Regions from separate parts of the Bradyrhizobium xenonodulans genome, predicted to be linked through region 1. Evidence: predicted binding sites of a transcription regulator. Region 1 holds the regulator's gene; the other holds the start of a gene.

Evidence for each region. The regulator LexA, encoded in region 1, represses DNA repair genes until DNA is damaged. The targets are predictions, from matches to a motif close to TGTTCNNNNTGTGTTCNG.
Region 2: the regulator LexA is predicted to act here: its motif matches at 1,725-1,742, upstream of ruvC (crossover junction endodeoxyribonuclease RuvC).

The regions. Positions count from the first base shown of each region.
Region 1 is NZ_CP089391.1:4,353,768-4,365,901, reverse strand. It holds gene gltX (glutamate--tRNA ligase) at 1-207, opposite strand, end outside; gene I3J27_RS20530 (WD40 repeat domain-containing protein) at 317-2,242, opposite strand; gene I3J27_RS20525 (glutamine--tRNA ligase/YqeY domain fusion protein) at 2,419-4,095, shown strand; gene I3J27_RS20520 (SgcJ/EcaC family oxidoreductase) at 4,105-4,491, shown strand; gene I3J27_RS20515 (DUF2171 domain-containing protein) at 5,041-5,274, shown strand; gene I3J27_RS20510 (ComEC/Rec2 family competence protein) at 5,370-7,649, shown strand; gene I3J27_RS20505 (GAF domain-containing protein) at 7,656-8,600, opposite strand; gene I3J27_RS20500 (hypothetical protein) at 8,822-9,256, opposite strand; gene I3J27_RS20495 (hypothetical protein) at 9,447-9,647, opposite strand; gene lexA (transcriptional repressor LexA) at 9,929-10,630, opposite strand; gene I3J27_RS20485 (molybdopterin molybdotransferase MoeA) at 10,807-12,018, opposite strand.
Region 2 is NZ_CP089391.1:7,482,696-7,494,829, forward strand. It holds gene ruvB (Holliday junction branch migration DNA helicase RuvB) at 1-532, opposite strand, end outside; gene ruvA (Holliday junction branch migration protein RuvA) at 553-1,170, opposite strand; gene ruvC (crossover junction endodeoxyribonuclease RuvC) at 1,167-1,694, opposite strand; gene I3J27_RS35340 (YebC/PmpR family DNA-binding transcriptional regulator) at 1,909-2,655, opposite strand; gene I3J27_RS35345 (methyl-accepting chemotaxis protein) at 2,880-4,628, shown strand; gene I3J27_RS35350 (methyl-accepting chemotaxis protein) at 4,817-6,241, shown strand; gene I3J27_RS35355 ((2Fe-2S)-binding protein) at 6,966-7,430, shown strand; gene I3J27_RS35360 (xanthine dehydrogenase family protein molybdopterin-binding subunit) at 7,439-9,607, shown strand; gene I3J27_RS35365 (c-type cytochrome) at 9,604-10,947, shown strand; gene I3J27_RS35370 (TIGR00282 family metallophosphoesterase) at 11,001-11,825, opposite strand; gene I3J27_RS35375 (5-formyltetrahydrofolate cyclo-ligase) at 11,803-12,134, opposite strand, start outside.

The DNA.
Region 1 (12,134 bases):
GCCGAGCTCCAGCCATTTCAGCCCGTCGAGGATGGCGCCGATGGCGGCCTCGGTGGAGCGCTCACGGTCGGTGTCCTCGATCCGGAGCAGCATCTTGCCGCCGTGCTTCTTCGCATAGAGCCAGTTGAACAGCGCCGTGCGGGCGCCGCCGATATGGAGGAAGCCGGTCGGAGAGGGGGCAAAGCGGGTGACGACGGAATCGGTCATTCTTGGCAGGGCCTATGCATTGGAAGCGGTGGTGTATAGCAGGAACGGCCAGTGGCGAAAGCTTGAAATACTCAAGCGTTCGCCGCTCTCTTCTGTTCCGCTAGGCGCATCATCGGTCCCGGACCGCATCGGGTGGGGCGACGAACTGCTTCGTCTCCTCGATGCCGAAGTGCCTGACTTCAAATCCGCGTACGAGAACCAGATCGCCGTAGTGCGCGCCCGCGCTGAAGCGGACGCGGCCGTCCGGGAAGGTCATGTAGAAGCCGTCTTGTGCGCGGTTTGGAGTTACAGTCCATACTGGCTTGCCCGTTGGCAGGTCATACTTGATGAAATTGACGCGATCTGCGTCGATTTCCCTGACGATAAGGGATCTACCGTTCGAGACAAAGTTTCCGGTCTTTCCGGGGAGGACGACATGACCGTCCGCGATGTCGATGACGTCGTGGGTGAGACTATCCTCTTTGTCTCGCGCGCGAACGATCATGTAGCGTCCGTCCGGCGACAGGTCAGCGCGAGCCACGTCGCGAGCGCGGGCGTCGCGAGGCTGGCGCTCGACCACCCCAAGGTCGGCCATTACCCGATCGCAGAACATGACTCCGCATTGCGCGTGGAAATTTGGTGTGAGTGGCACGATCAGGCCATGCTCCACCGTACGCACGGCTCGCCATCGACCATTCACGAAAACAGCGCCATCCCTTTCGTCAACTAGCAACACGTCACCCCTGTCGGTGATCTGCAGGACAATGGCCGGATGGTCACGGCTCACCTGATATTTCTTTGCAACCTTCCCGTCTCTTGCGGACCAAACAACGATGGTCTCCGCCAGATGCAATGCGATCCAACGGCCGTTCGGCGATATGCCAACCTGCAATCCATCTGATTGCAGGCTTCGTGGGATATTGAAAGTCTTCCGCCTTCCGTAGCGCTGCACCGTTATTCGACTTGAGTGAGAGTCAAAGCCTTTCGGGTTGTGCAAGACGACAATTGTGCTGCCGTCGGACGAAACAACACCCTCACCATCGGGATGAATGGAGGCGACCTTCTTGCCGTTGCGAAGGTCCCATGCGGCCCACTCGGGGCTGCCCGGCAGGCCTCCACCCCTCAGCATCAATCCGCCTGCCGGCGAAATTGAGAACTCCTGCTCAGAGCCGCCGTCGAAACTCGGAGGGACGCTGCACTTGTTGCCCAGGATTTGGGTTGCGTGGGCCGTCTTGGGCCCCTCGTCCGGGCCGGAATAGGCGATCTCAAAGATCGCAAAATCCAGCTGGTTGGACTCACTTTCGCCCCTGCTATTGCCAAAGATGAGATGCCTGCCATCGTAGTCGAAAGCGCTAGGATCAAAGCCGCAAGGATCGCTCGCAAGCCGGAAGAACACCGCGGTTTTTTCGTTCTTCAGATCCCAAATCTGGAAGCTCTTCCAATCGGCGTCGCCGACGTATCCGACAATCGCGTATTCCTTCGTTGGATTGAGCGTAATCTTGTCAAATCGTTTCAGTTGAGGGAAGTGGACCTGAAGGTGATAGCGCGTCAGCAGTTCGACCGGAGCGCGACGCTCGGCATCGTTGCCCTCGTAGGAAAACCAAAGCTTTGTGATGTCGCGAAAATCCGCCGTCGGTATGCTCGGGGCCGGTTCTCCCGTCGCGGCGTCCCAGGCAACGTCGTGCCCGTCGTAGTCCCGCGCGAAGACAGTTTTGCTGTCGGGCGAGATTGACAGGGCGGCTATGTGCAAGCCTGGACTGGTGAGAAATCGCAGCGTGATGCCATTGCTGATGTCGATCAGCCGCGCACCGGAAGCCCGGGGCGAGGTAGCGAGGAACCACGAGCCGTTGGGTGCGATCAGGAAGGCTTGGTTGCCGCCAGCCGCGGCTTGCGGCGTCGCGACGAAGCCCGTCAGTTCACCCCGGCCGGGACTCTCGACGGCCGCGCCGCCGGCGGCCGCCTTGGCCTCCCCAGCGAGGGTCGGATTGGCACGGCCACATGCAAACACGACGAGTGCCATTGCCAGAAGGGTGGCGGTGCGAGCGACGATCGTCATGAAGGAAAACCTCGGAGCATCCTGCGATGTGCCAATATGCCATCTACGGAGTGCGAAATTCGAGATAATCTACCTATAATAGTTGCTGAACAGCTTATGACTGGCGTGAAACCGGGCTTGGCTCAGCCTCCCGAATTTGGCAGAAGGACCGCTGATTTCCCTACAGGATTTTCGTAATGACAGAACCGGTGGCTGCTGAGGTTGGGCGCGATTTCATTCGTGACATCATCCAGGCCGACCTCGATCAGGCCAGGTACAAGGAGATCGTGACCCGGTTCCCGCCGGAGCCGAACGGCTATTTGCATATCGGTCACGCCAAGTCGATCGCGCTCAATTTCGGGATCGCCCAGGAGTTTCCGGGCCGCTGCCATCTGCGTTTCGACGACACCAACCCGGTCAAGGAAGAGCAGGAATATATCGATTCCATCCAGGCCGACGTGCGCTGGCTCGGCTTCGACTGGGGCAAGAACCTGTTCTTCGCCTCGGACTATTTCGACCGGCTGTACGAATGGGCGGAGCAGCTGATCCGCGACGGGCTCGCCTATGTCGACGACCAGACCCAGGAGGAGATCCGCACGTCGCGCGGCACGCTGACCGAGCCCGGCAAGAACTCGCCGTTCCGCGACCGCTCGGTGGACGAGAATCTCGACCTGTTCCGCCGGATGAAGGCGGGCGAATTCCCGAACGGCGCGCGCGTGCTGCGGGCCAAGATCGACATGAGCGCGGGCAACATCAATCTGCGCGACCCCGTGCTGTACCGCATCCTGCACGCGCACCATCCGCGCACCGGCACCAAGTGGCACATCTATCCGAGCTACGATTATGCCCACGGCCAGTCGGACGCCATTGAAGGCATCACGCACTCGATCTGCACGCTGGAGTTCGAGGACCACCGGCCGCTCTACGACTGGTTCATCGAGAAGCTGCCGGTGCCGTCCAAGCCGCACCAGTACGAGTTCGCGCGGCTGAACCTGACCTACACGCTGCTGTCCAAGCGCGTGCTGACCCAGCTCGTGCGCGAGGGGCATGTCGCCGGCTGGGACGATCCGCGCATGCCGACCATGGCGGGCATGCGCCGCCGCGGCGTGCCGCCGGCTGCGCTTCGCGAGTTCGTCAAGCGCATCGGTGTTGCCAAGGCCAACAGCGTGGTCGATGTCGGCATGCTCGAGTTCTGCATCCGTGAGGAGCTGAACCGTACGTCGCAGCGGCGCATGGGCGTGCTGCGGCCGCTGAAGGTGGTGATCGAGAACTACCCGGAAGGCCAGACCGAGGAGCTCGAGGCCATCAACCATCCCGACGATCCCGGCGCCGGTACGCGCAAGATTACGTTCGGCCGTGAGCTCTATATCGAGCAGGACGACTTCATGGAGAACCCGCCGAAGAAGTTCTTCCGCCTGTCGCCGGGCAACGAGGTGCGGCTGCGCTATGCCTATTTCGTCAAGTGCACCGGCGTGATCAAGAACGACGCCGGCGAAGTGGTGGAGCTGCGCTGCACCTACGACCCCGCAACCAAGGGCGGCAACGCGCCCGACGGCCGCAAGGTCAAGGCCACCATGCACTGGCTGCCGGCGGCGACGTCTGTGCCGGCGGAGATCCGCATCTACAACCAGCTGTTCGCCAATCCGAGCCCGGACGCCTCGAACTTCGCGGCTGATCTCAATCCGAACTCGCTGGAGATTCTGGCCGACGCGCGGATCGAGGCGTCGGTGGCCCAGAGCAATGCGACCGAGCCGATGCAGTTCGAGCGCCAGGGCTATTTCGTCCGCGACAAGGACTCGACGCCGGGCAAGCCGGTGTTTTCGCGCACCATCGGACTGCGCGATACGTTCGCGAAGGAAGTCGCCAAGGGCTGAGGATCAGGCATGAGCAGTGAGGCCGACGACATCGTTTCCGCCATCATCGCGAAATGGTGCGCCGGCTTCGCGACGCTCGATGCGGCCGCGCTGTCGTCACTCTATGCGAAGAACGCGTTCTTCTTCGGCTCCAACCCAAAACTCTATCGGGGCAGGGACGGCGTCGCCGACTATTTCAACGGCCTGCCGCGCTGGCGCAAGCCGAGCGCAGTGTTTTCCGAGGTGAGCGCGGCGCGGGCAGGTCCTGACCTGATCAACATGGGCGCCACCATCTCGTTCGACCTCGCCGGCGAGCGCCCCGATCTCATCGTCAAGATGAGCTGGGTCATCATCCGCGAGGACGGCGAGTGGAAGATCGTCAATCACCACGCCTCGGCGAAGGCGCCGCTGATCTGACGAGCTGGTGTTGTGGGGGCTTCGCCGTCCGCACCTGCAGATTGTGAATTTCTTCACATACATCCGAGTTCGTTTGCGGCATGATCGTATCCGGTCGGCCCCACGAGCCGCCATGGATTGCAGCACGCAAGGGCGGAGGCACGAGCATGCCTAGGATATTGACCGGTCGCGCGATTGCACTGTTGATTGCCTGTTTGCTTCTCGCGTTGTCGGGAGTCGGTCACGCTGCCGATGCACCCGTTTCAACTCGACCCATGAGCTCATCAAGCCCTGCTGGAACTGCTATGCCTCGGACTTCACTCCCTTGCACACTCCAGGAATGCCAACAGGGGTGTCTCGATGTTAATCCGTGCGAAAATAGCTGCCCGCCGCATGCCTGTTTATTTGGTGGTTCCGGCACCTGCCCGCGGCGAGAGATGATGCTCAGGCGGTGCCGCCAGCAGTGTGCCGTTCATCCCGTCTGTCAGATTGAGCGATAGACGCTAAAGCGGCGCTGCGAAACGAACGGGTTGCAGGCGCGTTGACGTGGATCCCAAACGAGGATCCACCATGCAGAACATCGCAGAACACATGGAAGTCATCGGCGCCGACGGCGTCCATATCGGCACCGTCGACAAGGTCGAAGGTCACCGCATCAAGCTGACCAAGAAGGACAGCGGCGAGGGCCGCCACAAGGGGCACCACCACTTCATCGACAAGGGCCTCGTCGCCGATGTTGAGGGCAACAAGGTCCGGCTCTCGGCCAAGGCGGATGTCGCGGTGACGATGGAAGAGGAAAAGTAGGGGGCGCGCCGCTCCGTTCCTGATCCGTACCGCTATTCGTCCGCCCGCACGTTCCGGTAGCTTCGGCATCCGTTGCGTATCATCGGGTGCAGGGAATGGCGGAGCCGGGCCGGCCAGTACGGTCCCAGGGGATAGCGGGCACCTGGCCCGTGGGCCGCGCCGCGTCCGCGGGTGGCCTGGTCCCCGTCGGCTTCGACCTCTGGACATCGCTGGCCGAGACACTGCGCGCGTGGCTGCGCGCCGAGGCTGGCGCCGGGCGTTTGCTGCCGTGGGTGCCTGTCGCCTTTGGCTGCGGCATCGCGCTCTATTTTGCTGCCGATCATGAGCCGGTGCTGTGGGTTGTTGCAGCGACGGCCGTCGTGCTCATGCTTGGCGCCGTCTTGTTGCGGCGGAGCCGATTGTTTGCGCCGGCCATCATGATCGCGGCGATCGCGGCCGGCTTTGCCGTGGCGACCTGGAAGACCGCGCGCATCGCGCACGCCGTTTTGGCAAAACCGCTTTATTCGGTGTCGCTGTCGGGTTTCGTCGAGGCGCGGGATATCCGCGAGCGCACCGACCGTTTCGTGCTGCGCGTCACCGCGATGGAGGCCCAGCGCAGCGACGTCAAGCTCGAGCGCGTGCGCCTCTCGGTGCGCAAGGGGACCGCGCCCGAGGTCGGCAGCTTCGTGCAGCTGAAGGCGCGGCTGATGCCGCCGATCTCGCCGGTCCGTCCCGGCAGCTACGATTTTTCGCGTGATATGTTCTTCCAGAGTATCGGCGCCTCCGGTTTCGCAATGGGCGCGATCACGGTGTCGGCGCCGCCCGAGACCGGCGGCATCAGGCTGCGCTACGCCGCTTTCATGCAGGGCCTGCGCGATGCGATCGATGCGCGCATCCGCGCCACGCTCGACGGCGACAACCGTGCGATCGCAACCGCGCTGCTGACCGGCCGGCGTGACGCGATCACCACGCCCGTCAACGATGCGATGTTCATTTCGGGGCTCGGCCACGTGCTGTCGATCTCCGGCTATCACATGGCCGTCGTCGCCGGCGTCGTCTTCTTCGCGGTGCGCGCGCTGCTTGCGCTGATCCCGGGACTGGCGGTGGGCTTTGCCATCAAGAAATGGTCGGCGGCTGCCGCGCTGGTCGCGGCTGCGTTCTACCTGCTGCTGTCGGGCGCCGAGGTCGCGACGCAAAGATCGTTCTTCATGACGGCCGTGGTGCTGATCGCCGTGATGGTCGATCGCCGCGCCATCACGTTCCGCACGCTGGCGGTGGCGGCGCTGATCGTGCTGGCGGTCGCGCCGGAAGCGCTGGTGCACCCGAGCTTCCAGATGTCGTTCGCGGCAACGCTGGGGCTGGTCGCGCTGGTGCAGGTCGGCATGCCGAACCTGTTCGCCTCGCCCGACCATTCCGCGACCGCTCGCATTGCGATGTGGGGCGGCCGCGAGATCGCCATGCTGTTCCTGGCCTCGCTGATCGCGGGGCTTGCGACCACGCCCTATGCCGCCTTCCACTTCCACCGCGTCACGCCGTACGGCGTGCTTGCCAATCTCGGCGCGATGCCGGTGGTCTCGGCGCTGGTGATGCCGGCCGGGCTGCTGGGATTGCTTGCGGCGCTGTTCGGGCTCGACGGCGTGTTCTGGTGGCTGATGGGGATCGGCATCGACTGGATGGTCCTGGTCTCGCGCTGGGTGGCATCGCTGCCGGGTGCGGTCGGCCGCATCCCGGCTTTCGGCATCGCGCCGCTGGTCGTGGCAAGCCTGGGGATCATCGTGATGGGCCTGTTGCGCACGCCGCTGCGCTGGACCGGCGCGCTGGTGCTGCTGGCCGGGATCCTCTGGGGACTGGCGGCGCGTCAGCCCGACATTCTGATCGCCGGTGACGGCCAGAGCGTCGCGGTGCGAGGCAGGGACGGCCAACTACATCTGATCAGGGCCGGCAAGGACAGCTTTCTGCTTAGGGAGTGGCTGGCTGCCGACGCCGATCCGCGCGATGCCGGCAGTCCCTCGCTTGGCGCTGGTGTGTCCTGCGACGAGTCCGGCTGTGTGACGCCGCTCGCCGACGGCCGCCTGGTCGCGCTGGCGTTGCGCATCGATTCATTGGCAGATGATTGCAGCCGGGCCGCGCTGGTGGTGACGGCGCGGCCCGCGCCGCCGGATTGCGCGGCGATGGTGGTCGATCGTCAGCGCCTTGCAGGGCAGGGCGCACTGGCGCTGACGCAGCGCGGCGACGGCTTTGCGGTGCAGGCGGTGAAGCCGAGGGGCACCGACCGCCCGTGGTCGCCGGCCATCGCGCGCGAGAGTGATTTCGGGGCGAGCCTTGCGCCGCCGGCGGCCGCGTCCCGCAATCGGGACGCGACGCCGTCCGAGGCGGACCTGCAAGCCGAGGATTGAGCGGCGCTACAGATACCAGACCAGCATGGCGTCGAGTGCCGTGCTGCCGATGACCGGCAAGGCCACCATCCGGCGGAAGCCGGCTGCGCGGGCCTCGGCGCCCGCGATCGAGCCGTCATGCGCGAGATCCTCGTTGAGCGCGGGCATGCCGGTCGCCCAGGCGCCGCCGATGCTGCCTTCGCCTTTGGCGATGGATTTCGTTGCGTAGAGCGCAGCGAGGTCGGTCTGCGCGCTGCAATCGCCGGCGCGAAAGATCAATGCCGAACGGGCCTCGTTCGGGACCCAGATCTCGAAGCGTCGCGCAATCGGGGTTGCCTGCGCCGAGAGGAATGTGAGGACAAAGGTCTGGTTGGTGCCGGTCCGATAGGGCACGCCGACGCCGAGATTGATCCCGACCTTGGCGGCGTCCTCCCAGCGCAGGAAGCTCCTGGCGTCGTGCAAATCCTTGATAATGAGCGGCATGCCGGCCTTCCAGGTGCGTCCGGGCAGGCCAAAGCCGCGCGGAAATCTGGTGTGGCGGGAGTTGAATTCGAACATGTCGGCAGTGCCGTAATAACCGTCGACGAGCCCCATCTCGTGGGAGATGTCGGCATCGTTGTGCCAGAGCTCGATCGCGCCGACATGCGCCTCGTCGTCACCGCAGAACAGCACCATGACGGCTTGGAGGAATTCGCCTGCAAACACCGGCACCGCCACGCCGCAGGTCAGGCCGGCCGCGAGGGCCTGGTCGGTTCGCTTGAAATAGGAGTTGGCGAATTTTGTGAGGATCACGGGATGGCCGCTGGCCCAGGCCTTGCCGGGAAGGCCTTCGTCATATCCGAAGCGCAAGGTTTCGCTGACGGACCTGAAGGCGGAGAGGCCCTCGTCGCCGTAGAGGCCGCCGCCGAATTCCAGCCGCATCCGCGTCCGGTCGGGTACCCAGAGTTCAACGACGCGAATGAAGGTTTTCATCGAACGTGTCCGCCGCCTCAAGCCGGGAACAGCATCGGCCATCTGGCTGTGGAACGGACGTTCAAAATTCAGGCAGGACAGCGCAAACTTCGTGCGGTGGAAGGTATGGCGAGTTGACCCGCCGGATCGGATTTTTGAAACGCAACCAAACCATCTCGCCGGCCTCGGCCGGCGATGGCGATTTCAATCCTGGCCCCAGCCTGGCGGCGGGGAAGGCCGCGTCACCCGATCGGCAGGCGGGTGATGGTCGGCCGGCTGTCGGCGATGATCTCCGGCTTGTGCTCGCGCTCGCCAACCGGCTGAGTCACGGGCAGTTGCAGGACGGTCGCGCGCTGGCCTTCAACGAGCTGCGTCACCAGCACGTATTTGCCGTCGGGGAATTCGATCGCGTCATGATGGCGATCGGGAATGTGGGGATCGATCTTGCCGAACTTGCCGACGCGCGAGTTGACGGTGCGCGTCCAGATCCAGCGATTGTCGTAGCGGACGTTGTCGGCGAAGGCGAGCTCCGTTCCCGGCAGCAGACAGACCGCGACGGTCGGATCGGCCGCGGAGGCAAAGCCGCGCGTCGAGGTGCCGCGGAAGGTTGTCGTGACGACCGTCTCGCCGACTTCGGCGGGACGCGACGCGACGGCATGCAGGCTGTAGTCACACATCGGGTGCTCCTCATGCAGAGATGGCGACCCGCGTCTCTTCCCGAGGCGCAAGCCTCCATCAGAGTGAAAGTATGAAGGCTCTGCCCGGTTGTAGGCAAATCTGCGGCTCGCCGCGGCAGGCCGCGATCACATTATCTTTCCCGAATCCGTTAGGAACAAAGCCTGCGCCCGTGCATTTCGGTGGCGCGTGTCAACGCCCTGCCGGTGCCGACCAACCGGAGTATTGCCAGCCCGGCTGCGACGGTTGCTCGATCGCATGACGCGCGCTGCGGACCTCCGCGCTGGCTGCCATCTCCTTGCGGACATGGTGACGCGATGGTGCGGCGAAGGCTTGCGACGCTGATGCTGCCATCAGCGCCGCCGCGACTGTACCCACGATGATGTTGCGCATGGTCGTCTCCTCGGTCAGTCAAGGCCGCGAAGCAACGCTTGCTTCGTGCGGCGTGCCGAGGATCTAGCGCCGGAGGAGCGGCCGGATAATCTGCGCGAAACCAGAAAGACTATCCAGCGGGAGCGGACAATCATCCGCTCCAATCGTTGAGGGCGATCGTCGATCGCGCCAAATACCTTCGATACCAAATACCTTCGATACCAAGTACCTTCGATACCAAGTACCTTCGATACCAAGTACCTGCGATAACCAAGTACCTCCAATACGAGGTACCCTCGCCATCAGTACTTCCGGTACAGCCCGATCAGCTTGCCCTGGATCTTCACCCGGTTGGGCGGCAGGATGCGGACCTCATAGGCTGCATTGGCGGGCTCGAGCGCGATCGAGGCGCCGCGGCGGCGGAAGCGCTTCAGGGTCGCTTCCTCGTCGTCGATCAGCGCCACCACGATGTCGCCGGTGTCGGCGCTCTCGTTGCGCTGGATCAGCGCCATGTCGCCGTCGAGGATGCCGGCCTCCACCATGGAATCGCCGCGCACTTCGAGCGCGTAATGCTCGCCCGAGCCGAGCATGTCGGGCGGGACGCTGATGGTGTGGCTGCGGGTCTGCAAGGCCTCGATCGGCGTGCCGGCCGCAATCCGGCCCATGACGGGCACCGCGACAGGGCGCTCGCCCTCGTCGGCGGGCGGGCTGGAGGTCGTCCGCACCTTGCCGAGATTGCCCTCGATGACGCTCGGCGTGAAGCCGCGACGGTTGCCGGCGGCCGCCTGAAGCTCGGGCAGCTTGATCACCTCGATGGCGCGGGCGCGGTTGGGCAGGCGGCGAATGAAGCCGCGCTCCTCGAGCGCGGTGATCAGGCGATGGATGCCCGACTTCGAGCGCAGGTCGAGCGCGTCCTTCATCTCGTCGAAGGAGGGCGGCACGCCGCTTTCCTTCAGCCGTTCGCTGATGAACCGCAGGAGCTCGTATTGTTTGCGCGTTAACATCTCGACCAAAATCCCCCGGTTGATGTCGTTCGATTCCGAGACGATGAATTCAGCGATAAGCCGCTACATCCTCGAAACAAATCATGAACGGACACTATATGTTCGATACATGTTCCGCAACTGCTTAATTTACCGTGAACGCGACAAAGTTCGCGGAACGCACGCGAACGAAGCGTTCAGACGGGCAGTCGCAACACCTCGCAAGGCGTGCCGGCCTCGGCTTTCGGTGCGAATGGTGCGCGCACGAGAAGTGCCTGTGCCGCAGCGAGATTTGCAAGCAGCGAGGAATCCTGGTGATTGACCGGAACAGCAATCAGCGCGCCGTCGTCGCGCATCTCCAGGCGCGCCCGCAGATAATCCTCGCGCTGATCATTGGCGCCGACGTCGCGGCCGAGCACGGCGCGCTCGCGGCGATGATGAATCACTGAGCGACCCGACAGCGCACGAATCAGCGGGACGAGAAACAGGAAACTGCACACGTAGGACGACACCGGATTGCCGGGCAGGCCGATCACGCGCATCGCCCCGAGCTGCCCGTTCATCATCGGCTTGCCCGGCCGCATCGCGATCTTCCAGAACGCCATCGAGATACCTTCGTCCCTCAGCGCCTGCTGCACCAGATCGTGGTCGCCGACCGAGGCGCCGCCGGTCGTGATCAGGATGTCGGCGCCGCTTTCGCGGGCGCGGCGGATGCCGGCCGTGGTGGCCTCCAGCGTGTCGGCGGCAATACCGAGGTCGACGGTATCCGCGCCCTCGCTGCGGGCGAGCGCGTGCAGGGCGTAGCCGTTGGAATAGACGATCTGGCCGTGACCGGGCGTCGAGCCCGGCATCACCAGCTCGTCACCGGTGGCGAGGATCGCGACCTTGGGAAGGCGGTGGACGGCGAGGTGCGGGTGGTTCATGCCCGCGGCGAGGGCGAGGTCGCGCTCGGTGAGACGGCTGCCCTTGCGCAGGAGCACGTCGCCCTCGCGGAAGTCGACGCCGGCGGGCCGGATGTGCCGTCCTGGCACCGCGGCTTCCTTGATCGTGATGCGCTTGGCGTCGACAACCGTGTCCTCCTGGATCACGACCGCGTCGGCGCCATCGGGAACGACGCCGCCAGTGAAGATCCGCACCGCTTCGCCGGTGCCGACCGATCCGGCGAACGGCCGGCCCGCCGCGACTTCGCCGATCACGTTGAGCTGGGAATCGATCTTTGCAGCGTCGGCCGCGCGCACCGCATAGCCGTCCATCGCCGACATCGCCTGCGGCGGCTGCGTGCGCCGCGCCGCGACGTCGCGCGCGAGCACGCGATGGAAGGCCTGGTCGAGAGCTACCATCTCTTCAGGCAGCGGCTCCGCGCCGGCGAGCACCGCGGCGAGCGCGTCGGAAACCGGCATGAGGGCCACGGGTGAAACTCCCACAAATCGAAGGTGTCGTGGTTGAGTTCTAGCCGAGTGGAGGAGCCGAAGCAAAACGGGGCGGGAATCGCTTACCGCGCTACACTTCCCTTTGGCACCCGTTG
Region 2 (12,134 bases), 3.1 Mb from region 1:
TGTAAAAATTCAGCCGCACCGGAATGCCGAAGCGATCGCGCAAGGGATTGGTGAGCAGGCCGGCGCGCGTGGTGGCGCCGACCAGGGTGAATTTCGAAAGTTCGATCTTCACCGAGCGCGCCGCCGGGCCCTCGCCGATGATCAGGTCGAGCTGAAAATCCTCCATCGCGGGATAGAGCACCTCTTCCACCGCCGGGCTGAGGCGATGGATTTCGTCGATGAAGAGCACATCACGCTCTTCGAGATTGGTGAGCAGCGCGGCGAGATCTCCGGCCTTGGCGATCACGGGACCCGACGTGGCGCGAAAGCCGACACCGAGCTCCTTGGCCACGATCTGCGCCAGCGTGGTCTTGCCGAGGCCGGGGGGACCGACGAACAGCACGTGGTCCAGCGCCTCGCCGCGCTTGCGCGCCGCCTCGATGAAGATCGAGAGATTCTTGCGCGCCTGCTGCTGGCCGACGAAGTCGGACAGCGATTGCGGACGCAGCGCGGTGTCGCCGACATCGTCGCTGCGGCGCTCGGGCGAGACCATGCGGCTGGCCTTGGGATCACTCACTTCGCGAGCTCCTTCAGGCCGAGGCGGATGAGCTGCGCCGTCTCGGCGCCCTCACCTGCGCTGCGCGAGGCCGATGCGATCGCTGCCGCCGCCTGCGGCTGGCCGTAGCCGAGATTGACCAGTGCGGAGATCGCATCCGCCACCGGGCGTGGCGCGCGTTGGTCGTCGACGGCGCCAGCAAGATGCACGACGGCGGGATCGACATTGGCGAAGGCCGGCGCCTTGTCCTTCAATTCGGTCACGATGCGCTCGGCGACCTTGGGACCGACGCCGGGCGTGCGCGACACCGCCGCCTTGTCGCGCAGCGCAATCGCATTGGCGAGATCGGAAGGCGACAGCGTGCCGAGCACAGCGAGCGCGACCTTAGCACCGACGCCCTGCACGGTCTGGAGCAGACGAAACCATTCGCGCTCCTGGTCGGTGCGGAAGCCGAACAGTTTTATCGCGTCCTCGCGGACATAGGTCTCGATCGACAGCACGGCGGCTTCGCCGGGCGAAGGCAGATGCTGCAGCGTGCGCGAGGAGCAGTGCACCTGATAGCCGACGCCGCCGACATCGAGGATGACAAAATCCTCGCCGTAGGAATCGATCAGGCCCTTGAGCTTGCCGATCATAGCCCCGCCACCTTCAGCCGCAGCGCGGTGCTCTGGCGATGATGGGCATGGGTGATGGCGATGGCGAGGGCGTCGGCGGCGTCGGCCGACGGCGGCTCGGCTTTCGGCAGTAATATCTTCAGCATCATCGCGATCTGCTGCTTGTCGGCGTGGCCGGCGCCGACCACGGTCTTCTTGACCTGGTTCGGCGCGTATTCGGCGACAGAGATGCCAAACATTGCCGGCGCCAGCATGGCGACGCCGCGGGCCTGTCCGAGTTTCAGCGTCGCAACGCCGTCCTTGTTCACGAAGGTCTGCTCGACCGCGGCTTCCATCGGCTGGTGACCGGACAGGACGGACGCGAGCCCCTCATGGATCGCGAGCAGCCGGCTCGCCAGCGGCAAACCGTCCGGCGGTTCCACCGAACCGCAGGCGACGTAGATCAGGCGATTGCCTTCGGCCTCGATCACGCCCCAGCCGGTGCGGCGCAGGCCGGGGTCGATGCCGATGATGCGAACGGGGCCACGAATCGGGAGCGCAGTCATGGGCCAGTGATAGCGGCTGGCCGGGAGGAGGGAAACAGAAACAGAACGGAAGTAACAGGGGAAGTGAGGGTGAGGCAGGCGGTGCCCGCACACACTCCGATGTCATACCCCGCGCAGGCGGGGTATCCAGTACGCCGCGGCCTATCCGTATCCCTCGAACGTCTCTGGAATACCGGGTCGCCCGGTCAAGCCGGGGACGACAGCGGTGGAAACCTCAGCCGCCCATCTTCGCAATCAGCGCGTCCGACACCTCGAAATTGGCGTAGACCTGCTGGACGTCGTCGTGCTCGTTGAGCAAATCCATCAGCTTGAGCAGCTTCTCGCCGGTCTCGTCGTCCACCGCCACCGTGTTCTGCGGCTTCCAGATCAAAGCGGCCTTGCGCGGCTCGCCGAACTTGGCTTCCAGCGCCTTGGCGACGTCGCGATAGCCTTCGGTCGAGGCGTAGATTTCGTGGCCGCCTTCGCCGGAGACGACATCGTCGGCGCCGGCCTCGATCGCAGCATCGAGCACCGCATCGTCATCGGCGACGCTGCGGTCGTATTCGATGATGCCGGTACGGTCGAACATGAAGGAGACCGAGCCGGTTTCGCCGAGATTGCCGCCGGACTTGGTGAAGAAGGAGCGGATGTCGGAGGCGGCGCGGTTGCGGTTGTCGGTCAGCGCCTCGACGATGACGGCGACGCCGCCGGGACCGTACCCCTCGTAGCGGATCTCGTCATAGTTCTCGCCCTCGTTGCCGAGCGCCTTCTTGACGGCACGCTCGATATTGTCCTTCGGCATGTTCTCCTGGCGCGCCGCGATGATGGCCGCGCGCAGGCGCGGGTTCATGTTGGGGTCGGGCGTGCCGAGCTTGGCCGCCACGGTGATTTCCCGCGCCAGCTTGCCGAACAGCTTCGACTTCTGCGCATCCTGCCGCCCCTTGCGGTGCATGATGTTCTTGAATTGGGAATGTCCGGCCATGCGTGGTCTCTCGGAGTGGTCTCTTGGAATGGTGTGCGAAGGGGTGGGAAGCGCGGCCTTATAGGCCGCCAACCCACCGGAATCAAAGGGCTCAGGTGTTCTAAGGTAGCACTGTAAAGGTAGTCCCCGGAGCGCCCCCTGCCCAGATGCTAGGCTTCGTTAACCGTGACTTCATTCCAGCCTGCGAAAATAACGCCGGACCGTCCCCCGACAAGAGAGAGCTGATGGCGTTCGGACTATTTCGGAAGCGTCTGCCGGACACGCCTGCGCCTGCGGCAGCCCCGGCGGCTCTGCAGCCGGCGGCCAATGCCGAGCCCGCCGCGGCGGCCGAAGGTGATTCGGCCCGGGAAATCCTGGAACTGCTGGAACTCGAGCTCGGCGCCATGATCCGGCAGCTGGAACGCGCCGCCAATTCGGTGGCCGGCGGTGCCGAAGCGACCGCCACCACGCTCGCAGCCATTCGTGACCGCACCGACGCCCTGACCGGCCGCACCAACGCGGCGCAATCGAACGCCTCCACCTTTGCCCATGCCGCCGACAAGTTCACCCAGTCCGCGCAGGGCATCGGCGCACAGGTGCGCGAGGCCGGCAAGCTTGCCGACGAAGCCAGCGCGGCGGCGCAGGAAGCCCGCGCCAATGTCGACCGCCTGCGCGAGTCCTCCGCGGCGATCGGCAACGTCGTCAACCTGATCGCGCAGATCGCGCGGCAGACCACGCTGCTCGCGCTCAACTCGACCATCGAAGCCGCGCGCGCGGGCGCGGCCGGCAAGGGCTTTGCGGTCGTCGCAACCGAAGTGAAGGCGCTCGCGGTGCAGACCCAGGGCGCCACGGAAGAGATCACGAAGAAGATCGACGCGCTGCAGCGCGACGCCACCGGTTCGGCCGATGCCGTGCACCGCATCTCGCAGGCGATCGAGGCGATCCGTCCTGTGTTCGACACCGTCAACGGCGCGGTCGCCGAGCAGAATGCCACCACCAGCGAAGTCTCCGGCAATGCGGCCAGCGCCTCGGAGTTCATCATCTCGGTTGGCGAGAGCGCGGCCGAGATCGATGCCGCGACCAAGGCCGCCGAGACCCATGGCGAGAACGTCGCCAGCGCCGGCAAGGCCGTCACCACCTTCGCGCAGAAGCTGAAATCGCGCTGCGCGGTGCTGCTCCGCCAGAGCGAGCACGACGACCGCCGCAAGACCGAGCGGCTGCCTTGCCACCTCAAATTCGAGACCGCGCGGGGCGTGCTGCCGGTCTACGAGATCTCGATGGACGGCGTGCTGATCGGCGGCGCGGATGCGGCGAAGCTGGCCACGCAGGCCGTCGTCGACGGCATGCTGGAACACGTCGGCGCCTGCCGCCTGCGCGTGATCGAGCAGTCCAAGGCCGGCGCCCGCGCGCAATTCGTCAGCCCCAATGCCGAGCTGGCCGAGAAGATAGAAGACAGGCTCTGGTCGATCCACGAGGAGAACACCGAGTTCGTCACCCGCGCCATGGAGGCCGGCACCGCACTGACCCGGATCTTCGAGCAGGCCGTCGGGCGCGGCGAGGTCAAGATCGACGACCTCTTCGACACCGACTATGCCGAGATCGCCGGCACCAATCCGCAGCAATATCGCACCAGATATCTCGACTGGGCCGATCGTGCGCTGCCGCCGTTCCAGGAGGCCTTTCTCGCCAAGGAGCCGCGCATGGCGTTCTGCGCCATGGTCGACCGCAACGGCTTCCTGCCGGTGCACAACAAGATCTATTCGCATCCGCAGCGGCCGGGCGACGCCGCATGGAACACGGCCAACTGCCGCAACCGGCGCATCTTCAACGATCCGGCGGGGTTGGCGGCCGCACGCAACCTGCGCTCGTACCTGGTCCAGAGCTATGCGCGCGACATGGGTAATGGCAACACGGTCATGATGCGCGAGATCGACGTTCCGATCCGCGTGCAGGGCCGGCACTGGGGCGGATTCAGGACGGCTTACAAGCTCTAGAGCATGGTCCGAAAAAGTGTGCGGCGATCTTCGACAAGATCGCGCCCATACCAAAGAACTAAGCCGCAAATTGCGCTTAGTGCACGCTCAGGCAAGACGCCGGCCGCGAATCATCCTTTAAAGCTGAAACTGGAATGGGAATGCCGCGGAGAGCCGGCGAACGGCTCTGACTGGAGGACTCATCTGACATGTCCGTCGTACAACTTGCAGTACTGGACACCGGCTCCAACCGGACGCTCGCCGAGCGGCTGATCGACCAGCTCGCCGACCGCATCGGCGGCCTCGGGGTCGAGCTTGCCGATATCGCCGGCAACGTCCAGGAAGTGGCAAACCGCGTCGCGAACCAGTCGGAGCGGTTCCATCACCTCCAGAAGACCGCCGAGACCATGGTCTCGGCCAACCACGACATCGCCAATGCGTCACAGGCGGTGCAATCGACCACATCGGCCGCGGTCGGCGAGATCGCACAGTCGCGCGGCGCGGTCGACACCGCGGTCAGCCACATCTCCGAGCTCGTCGCGGCCGTGGAGCGGATCGAGGCGCGCCTGTCCGCCGTCGGTTCGGCGCTGGCGCAGGTGGCGAAAGTGTCCGGTTCGATCGAGGCGATCGCCAAGCAGACCAATCTGCTCGCACTCAACGCCACCATCGAGGCGGCGCGCGCCGGCAATGCCGGCCGCGGTTTTGCGGTGGTCGCGAGCGAGGTGAAGAACCTCGCCGAAGCCACCCGCCAGGCCACGCATCAGATCTCCGACACCGTGCGCGATCTCGACGGCCAGATCGAAGGCCTGATCGGCGAGAGCAGCGACGCCTCGCAGCGCGCAAAGACCGCCGGCGAAGGCGCCCAGCAGATCTCCGGTATCATCTCGCGGGTCCAGCAGGGCTTTGCCTCCGTGGAAGCGGAGATCGACAGCGTCACGCGCGCGGCGACCTCCAATCTCGGCCATTGCGACACGGTCATCAGCGAGCTCAACGAGCTCGCCAAGGGCGTCGATCTGTCCTCGCGCGATCTCAGGAACGCCGATCAGCGCGTGACGAAGCTGCTCGACACCTCCGAAGCGCTGATCGCGCTGATCGCCGACAGCGGCGTGGAGACATCGGATGCGCCGCTGATCCGAACCGTCGTCGAGACCGCCAAGCGGATCTCGGACGAGTTCGAGGCCGCGATCGACCGCGGCGAGATCACGCTCGACCAGCTCATGGACGAGAACTACCGGGAAATCCCCGGCACCGATCCCAAGCAATACAACACCAGCTACGTCGACTTCACCGACCGCCTGCTGCCCGCGATCCAGGACCCGATCCAGAAGTCGGATCCCCGCATCGTGTTCTGCGTCGCCTGGGCCAAGGGCGGCTATCTGCCGACGCACAATCCGAACTACCGCCTGCCGCAGGGCAAGGACCCGGTCTGGAACAACGCGAATTGCCGCAATCGCCGCCTGTTCACCGACCGCGCGGTGAAGAAGGTCGCCGCGAACACAAAACCGTTCCTGCTCCAGACCTATCGCCGCGACATGGGCGGCGGGCAGTTCGTCCTGATGAAGGACCTGTCCTCGCCGATCGTGATCCGCGGCAAGCACTGGGGCGCCTTCCGGATGGGATTCCGGCAGAGCTGACGACCGCTCCGGCGGGCCCTTGAATCAAAAACCTCGAAAACAACCCCATGCACAGTAGCCGGCGCGTGGGAAATCAACGGCTTACGCCAGCAGGCCACGACGCGGTTTGACCCGTCGGGCAAAACAGGCGCAGAATGCTATTATTCCGAAATCGTACATAGGCTGGGACGGACCCGTCACCCGGGTGAGTCTGCATTTGCCGGCGTCGGCGCCCTCACTCGCGTGGCGAAGCTCGCCTGCGGCCATCCTTCGAGACGCCCGCCTCCGGCGGGCCCTCAGGATGAGGACGGAGTGTGCGGCTGCAATTTCGACAGGCACAACTGCCAATCAGCCTCATCCTGAGGAGACCACGAAGCGGTCGTCTCGAAGGACGAGGCGCTCGCTCAGGCCCCGCCGAGCTCATATGCGATAGCCCGTGCCGCCGCCCGACTTTCCCAATCGCACGAGTTTCGTCATCGCATGACTTTGCGCGTTCGCACGATCATCTGCGGCGGTCGATGACGCACGCGATGAAAAAACGCCAAAACATGACGATTATCATATCAATTAGCCCAGAACCGGTGCGGCGATCGCCGCACAAAATCGTGAACGTCATGGCCAGAAGCTTCGCCCGCGCAAATATGCATTGTCTCGATGCTTCATCGTTTCGCATCGATATGTTTATGGTCGCGCGAAAATTCGCCGGCCTGATCGTCGCAAGCGATCGTCGAGCAAGGGGATGCATATGGCGACAACTCTCACCATCAACGGCGAAACCAAATCGTTCGACGCGCCAGCTGAAATGCCCTTGCTGTGGGTGCTGCGCGACATCCTCGGAATGACCGGCACCAAGTTCGGCTGCGGCATCGCGCAATGCGGCGCCTGCACCGTGCATGTCGACGGCAAGGCGGTGCGCTCCTGCGTGCTGCCGGTCAGCGCCGTCGCCAATCGGGCCATCACCACCATCGAAGCCGTCGGCAATACGCCGGCGGGCGCGAAGGTGCAGAAGGCCTGGCTCGATCTCGAAGTGATCCAGTGCGGCTATTGCCAGTCCGGCCAGATCATGTCGGCGGCCGCGCTGCTGGCGGCCACGCCGCATCCCGACGATGCCGACATCGACGCCGCGATGGCCGGCAACATCTGCCGCTGCGGCACCTATGTGCGCATCCGCGAGGCCGTCAAGCAGGCCGCCTCCGGCCGCCAGTCATGAGGTTCGCCATGAACGCACACAACAGCCTCTCCCGCCGCACGCTTTTGACCGGCGGTCTCGCGACCGGCTTCCTGCTCGCCTTCCATCTGCCGCTGCGCGCCGCCGTCAACGAGCCGGTGCAGCCACCCGACGCGACCGACGGCAAGTTCGCGCCCAATGCTTTCATCCGCATCGACGCGACCGGCCGCACCATCCTGATGATGCCGCAGGTCGAGATGGGCCAGGGCACCTACACCTCGATCTCGGCCGTGCTCGCCGAAGAGCTCGACGCCGACTGGAGCAAGGTCGAGGTCCAGCACGCGCCGCCGAACGACAAGCTCTACGGCAATCCGACCTTCGGCCTGCAAGTCACCGGCAATTCCAACTCGATCCGCGCCTGGTGGACACCGCTGCGCAAGGCCGGCGCCACCGCGCGCGCGATGCTGGTGCAGGCCGCAGCCAGCCAATGGGGCGTCGAGCCTGCAAGCTGCACGGCCTCGAGGGGCGAGGTCGCGCATGCCGCGAGCGGCCGCAAGCTCGGCTACGGCGCGCTGGCGCTTGCCGCGCAGGGGCAGACGCCGCCGAAGGACGTCGCGGTCAAGGATCCCAAGGACTTCGTCATCATCGGCCAACCCTTGAAGCGGCTCGACACGCCCGACAAGGTCAACGGCAAGGCGGTCTACGGCATCGACGCGATCCTGCCCGGCATGAAGTTCGCCACCGTTGCCGCCTGCCCCGTATTCGGCGGCAAGGTCGGCAAGGTCGACGACAGCGCCGCGGTGAAACTGCCCGGCGTGCGCAAGATCGTCGTGCTCGAGGACATGGTCGCCGTGATCGGCGATCACATGTGGGCGGCGAAGAAGGGTCTCGAAGCGCTCAAGATCGAGTGGAACGAGGGACCGAACGCCAAGATCACCACCAAGGACGTCTGGGACGATCTACGCAAGGCCAGCGAGAAGGACGGCGCGGTCGCGAAGTCCGACGGCGACATCGCCAAGGCACTCGCGAGCGGCGACAAGTTCGAGGCGGCCTACGAGCTGCCGTTCCTGGCGCATGCCTCGATGGAGCCGGTCAACGCCACGGTGCACGTCAAGCCTGACTCCTGCGAGATATGGACCGGCACGCAGATCATGACGCGCGTGCGGTCGGAAGCGGCGAAGGCCGCCGGCCTTCCCGTCGACAAGGTGATCGTCAACAACCACCTGCTCGGCGGCGGCTTCGGCCGCAAGCTCGAGCCGGACATGGTGATCGCCGCGGTGAAGATCGCCAAGCAGGTCGACTACCCCGTGAAGGTGGTGTGGACGCGCGAGGAGGACATCCAGCACGACGTCTACCGCCCGGTCTATCGCGACCAGATCACGGCGTCGCTGGTCGACGGCAAGGTCGCGGGCTGGAAGTACAAGGTCGCGGGCTCCGCCGTGCTGGCGCGCTGGCTTCCGCCGGCATTCCAGAAGGGCATCGACATCGACGCGGTCGACGCCGCGGTCGATGCGCCCTACGACTTCGCCAACTTCCACGTCGAATATGTCCGTGCCGAGCCGCTGTCGATCCCGACCGGCTTCTGGCGCGGCGTCGGCCCGAACAACAACGTGTTCGCGGTCGAATGCGCCATGGACGAGCTTGCGCGCAAGGCCGGCAAGGACCCGATTGAATTCAGGAAGTCGATGCTGACCAAGAACCCGCGGATGCTCGCGGTGCTCAACCAGGTCGCCGAGAAATCCGGCTGGGGCCAGAAGCTGCCGCCGCGGGTCGGACGCGGCGTCTGCGTGCAGCCGTCATTCGCAAGCTTCATCGCGACCGTGGTGGAAGCCGAGATCGACGACATCGGCGAGATCGCGCTCCGCCGCATCACCTCGGTGGTCGACACCGGCATCGCGGTGAACCCCGATACGGTGAAGGCGCAGATCGAGGGCGGCCTGATCTTCGGCCTCACCGCCGCGCTCTATGGCGAGATCACGATCGACAAGGGCCGCGTGCAGCAGTCGAACTTCCACGACTACCGCATGATGCGCATCAACGAGACGCCGAAGGTCGAGGTCATCGTCGTCAAGAGCGGCGAAGCGCCCGGCGGCATCGGCGAGGCCGGCGTCAATGCCGGACCGCCGGCGCTGCGCAACGCCATTTACGCCGCAACCGGCGTGGCGCTGCGGCGCTTGCCGATCGATCGGAAACTGCTGGCTGCGGGGAAGAAAGCATGAGCGGCAAGATGCGTATCTTCACCAGCCTCATCGTGATCGCCGTCGTCGCAGCAGGGCTCGGCGTCTGGATCATCCGCGGGCCCGGCCCGCTCGATTTCGCCGGCGGCACCAAGGTGGCACTGGCTGATTACCGCGCGGGCAAGCCGACGGGCGTGCCGGCCAAGCTCGAAAAGGCAAGCCTGGTCGAACGCGGCGAGTATCTCGCCAAGGCCGCCGACTGCATGGTCTGTCACACCAAGCCCGGCGAGAAGGATTATTCCGGCGGCCTCGCCTTCAAGCTGCCATTCGGCACGCTCTATTCCACCAACATCACGCCGGACAAGGACACCGGCATCGGCAATTACAGCGACCAGGATTTTCTGGGCGCGGTCCAGCACGGCAAGCGCCGTGACGGCGCGCGGCTCTATCCGGCGATGCCGTACACGTCCTACACCTACATGACCGACGACGACGTGCTGGCGGTGAAGGCCTATCTGTTCAGCCTGCCGGCGGTGCGCGCCAAGGCGCCTGACAACACGCTGTCGTTCCCGTTCAACCAGCGCTGGGCAATGATTGTCTGGTCAGCCGTGTTCAATCCGGACACGCGCTTCACGCCTGACACGTCAAAGAGCCCGGAATGGAATCGCGGCGCGTATCTCGTCGAAGCGCTGGCGCATTGCGGCGAGTGCCATACGCCGCGCAATCTCGGCTTTGCGCTGGACAACCGCAAGAAATTCGCCGGCGCCATCACCGCCGGCTGGCGCGCCTTCAACATCTCCTCCGACAAGGCCACCGGCCTCGGCAATTGGCGCGACGAGGATCTGATCTCGTATCTGTCACTCGGCCACGCACCGGGCCACGGCTCGGCCTCGGGCCCGATGGGTGAAGCGGTCGACCACAGTTTTAGCCAGTTCGCGCCGGAGGACATCCGCTCCATCGTTGCGTACTTGCGCAGCGTGCCACCGCAGCCCTCGCCCGACCTGCCGGCCACGACAGCGTCGGTCGCACCCGCCTCGCACAAGGACGGCGCGACGGCCGACGCACGCGGCAAGAAAATGTTCGCGAGCGCCTGCGCCAGCTGTCACGGCTGGAGCGGCGAAAGCCCGGTCTCGCCGATGGCGACGCTGACCGGCACCTGGGCCGTCAACGACCCCGCCGCCACCAACGTTGCGCAGATCGTGCTCTCGGGGACGAAGCGGCACACGCCTGATGGTGCGCTGTCGATGCCCGCCTTCGGCAATGCCTATACGGACGACGAGATCGCGGCAGTGGCGAACTACGTCACGGCGCGGTTCGGCACCAAGGGCTCGAAGCTGACGGCGAAGGATGTCGCGGAGCTGCGGGAGCAGACGGCGGAGTAGCGGTTCTCTTACCCTCCCCTGGAGGGCAGGGGAGGGTGCCAATGCCGCGCTAGCTAGCTCAACCAGAACTTCGGCGTCGCCGGCTCCAGCCGGCCACCCACACGCACCGGCGCGATCCGTAGCGCGAGGCCCGTTGCGTCATCCGTCTCGACCGCCACGCCGCTGAGCGTCGCCGCCCCCGCCGCCGGCTCGAAGCGACCCGACGGAATCCCCGAGGTGAACCTGCGCAGCGGTTCTTCCTTCTGCATGCCGATGATGGAATCGTAGTCGCCGGTCATGCCGGCGTCGGTCATGTAGGCGGTGCCGCCTGACAGGATCTGGTGGTCGGCGGTCGGCACATGGGTGTGCGTGCCGACGACGAGGCTGGCGCGGCCGTCACAGAAGAAGCCGATGCCCTGCTTCTCGCTGCTCGCCTCGCAGTGAAAGTCGACGACGATGGCGTCGGCGGCGACACCGAGCGGACAGGCGCCGAGCTCGCGCTCGAGCGCGGCAAAGGGATCGTCGAACGGGGTCATGAAGACGCGGCCCAAAGCATTGACGACGAGCGCATGCTTGCCGTTCTTGGTCTCAACCAGCGCCGCACCGCGGCCGGGCGTGCCGCGCGGATAGTTCGCGGGACGCACCAGGCGCTCGGCGCGCTCGATGAAGACGAGCGCCTCGCGCTGGTCCCAGGAGTGATTGCCGAGCGTCACCGCGTCGGCGCCGGCGTCGAGGAATTCCTGATAGATCGCTTCCGTGATGCCGAAGCCGCCGGCGGAATTCTCGCCGTTGACGACGACGAGATCGAGCGACCAGTCCCTGACCATGCCGGGCAGATATTCGGCGATGGCATTGCGGCCGCTACGGCCGACGACATCACCCACGAAGAGAATGCGCAACTTCAGAACTCCGGAAATCGAACACGTCCGATTCCGTTAGCACATAATCCAGCGCGACGTCGTGGGATAGTGCGGGAACGGCCTTGATCTCCTGCGCTGCAAAAGCAAGCCCGATGCCGACGATGTTCTTGGCTTTCCGCAGATGCGCGAAGGTGTGGTCATAGTGCCCCGCACCATAGCCGATGCGATGACCGAGACGGTCGAACGCCGCGAGCGGCGTCAGCAAGATATCGGGGATGACCTCGGCCGCCGCAGGCGACGGCTCGGGAATGCCGAGCGGGCCGAGCATCAGGCGGTCGTTCGGATGGA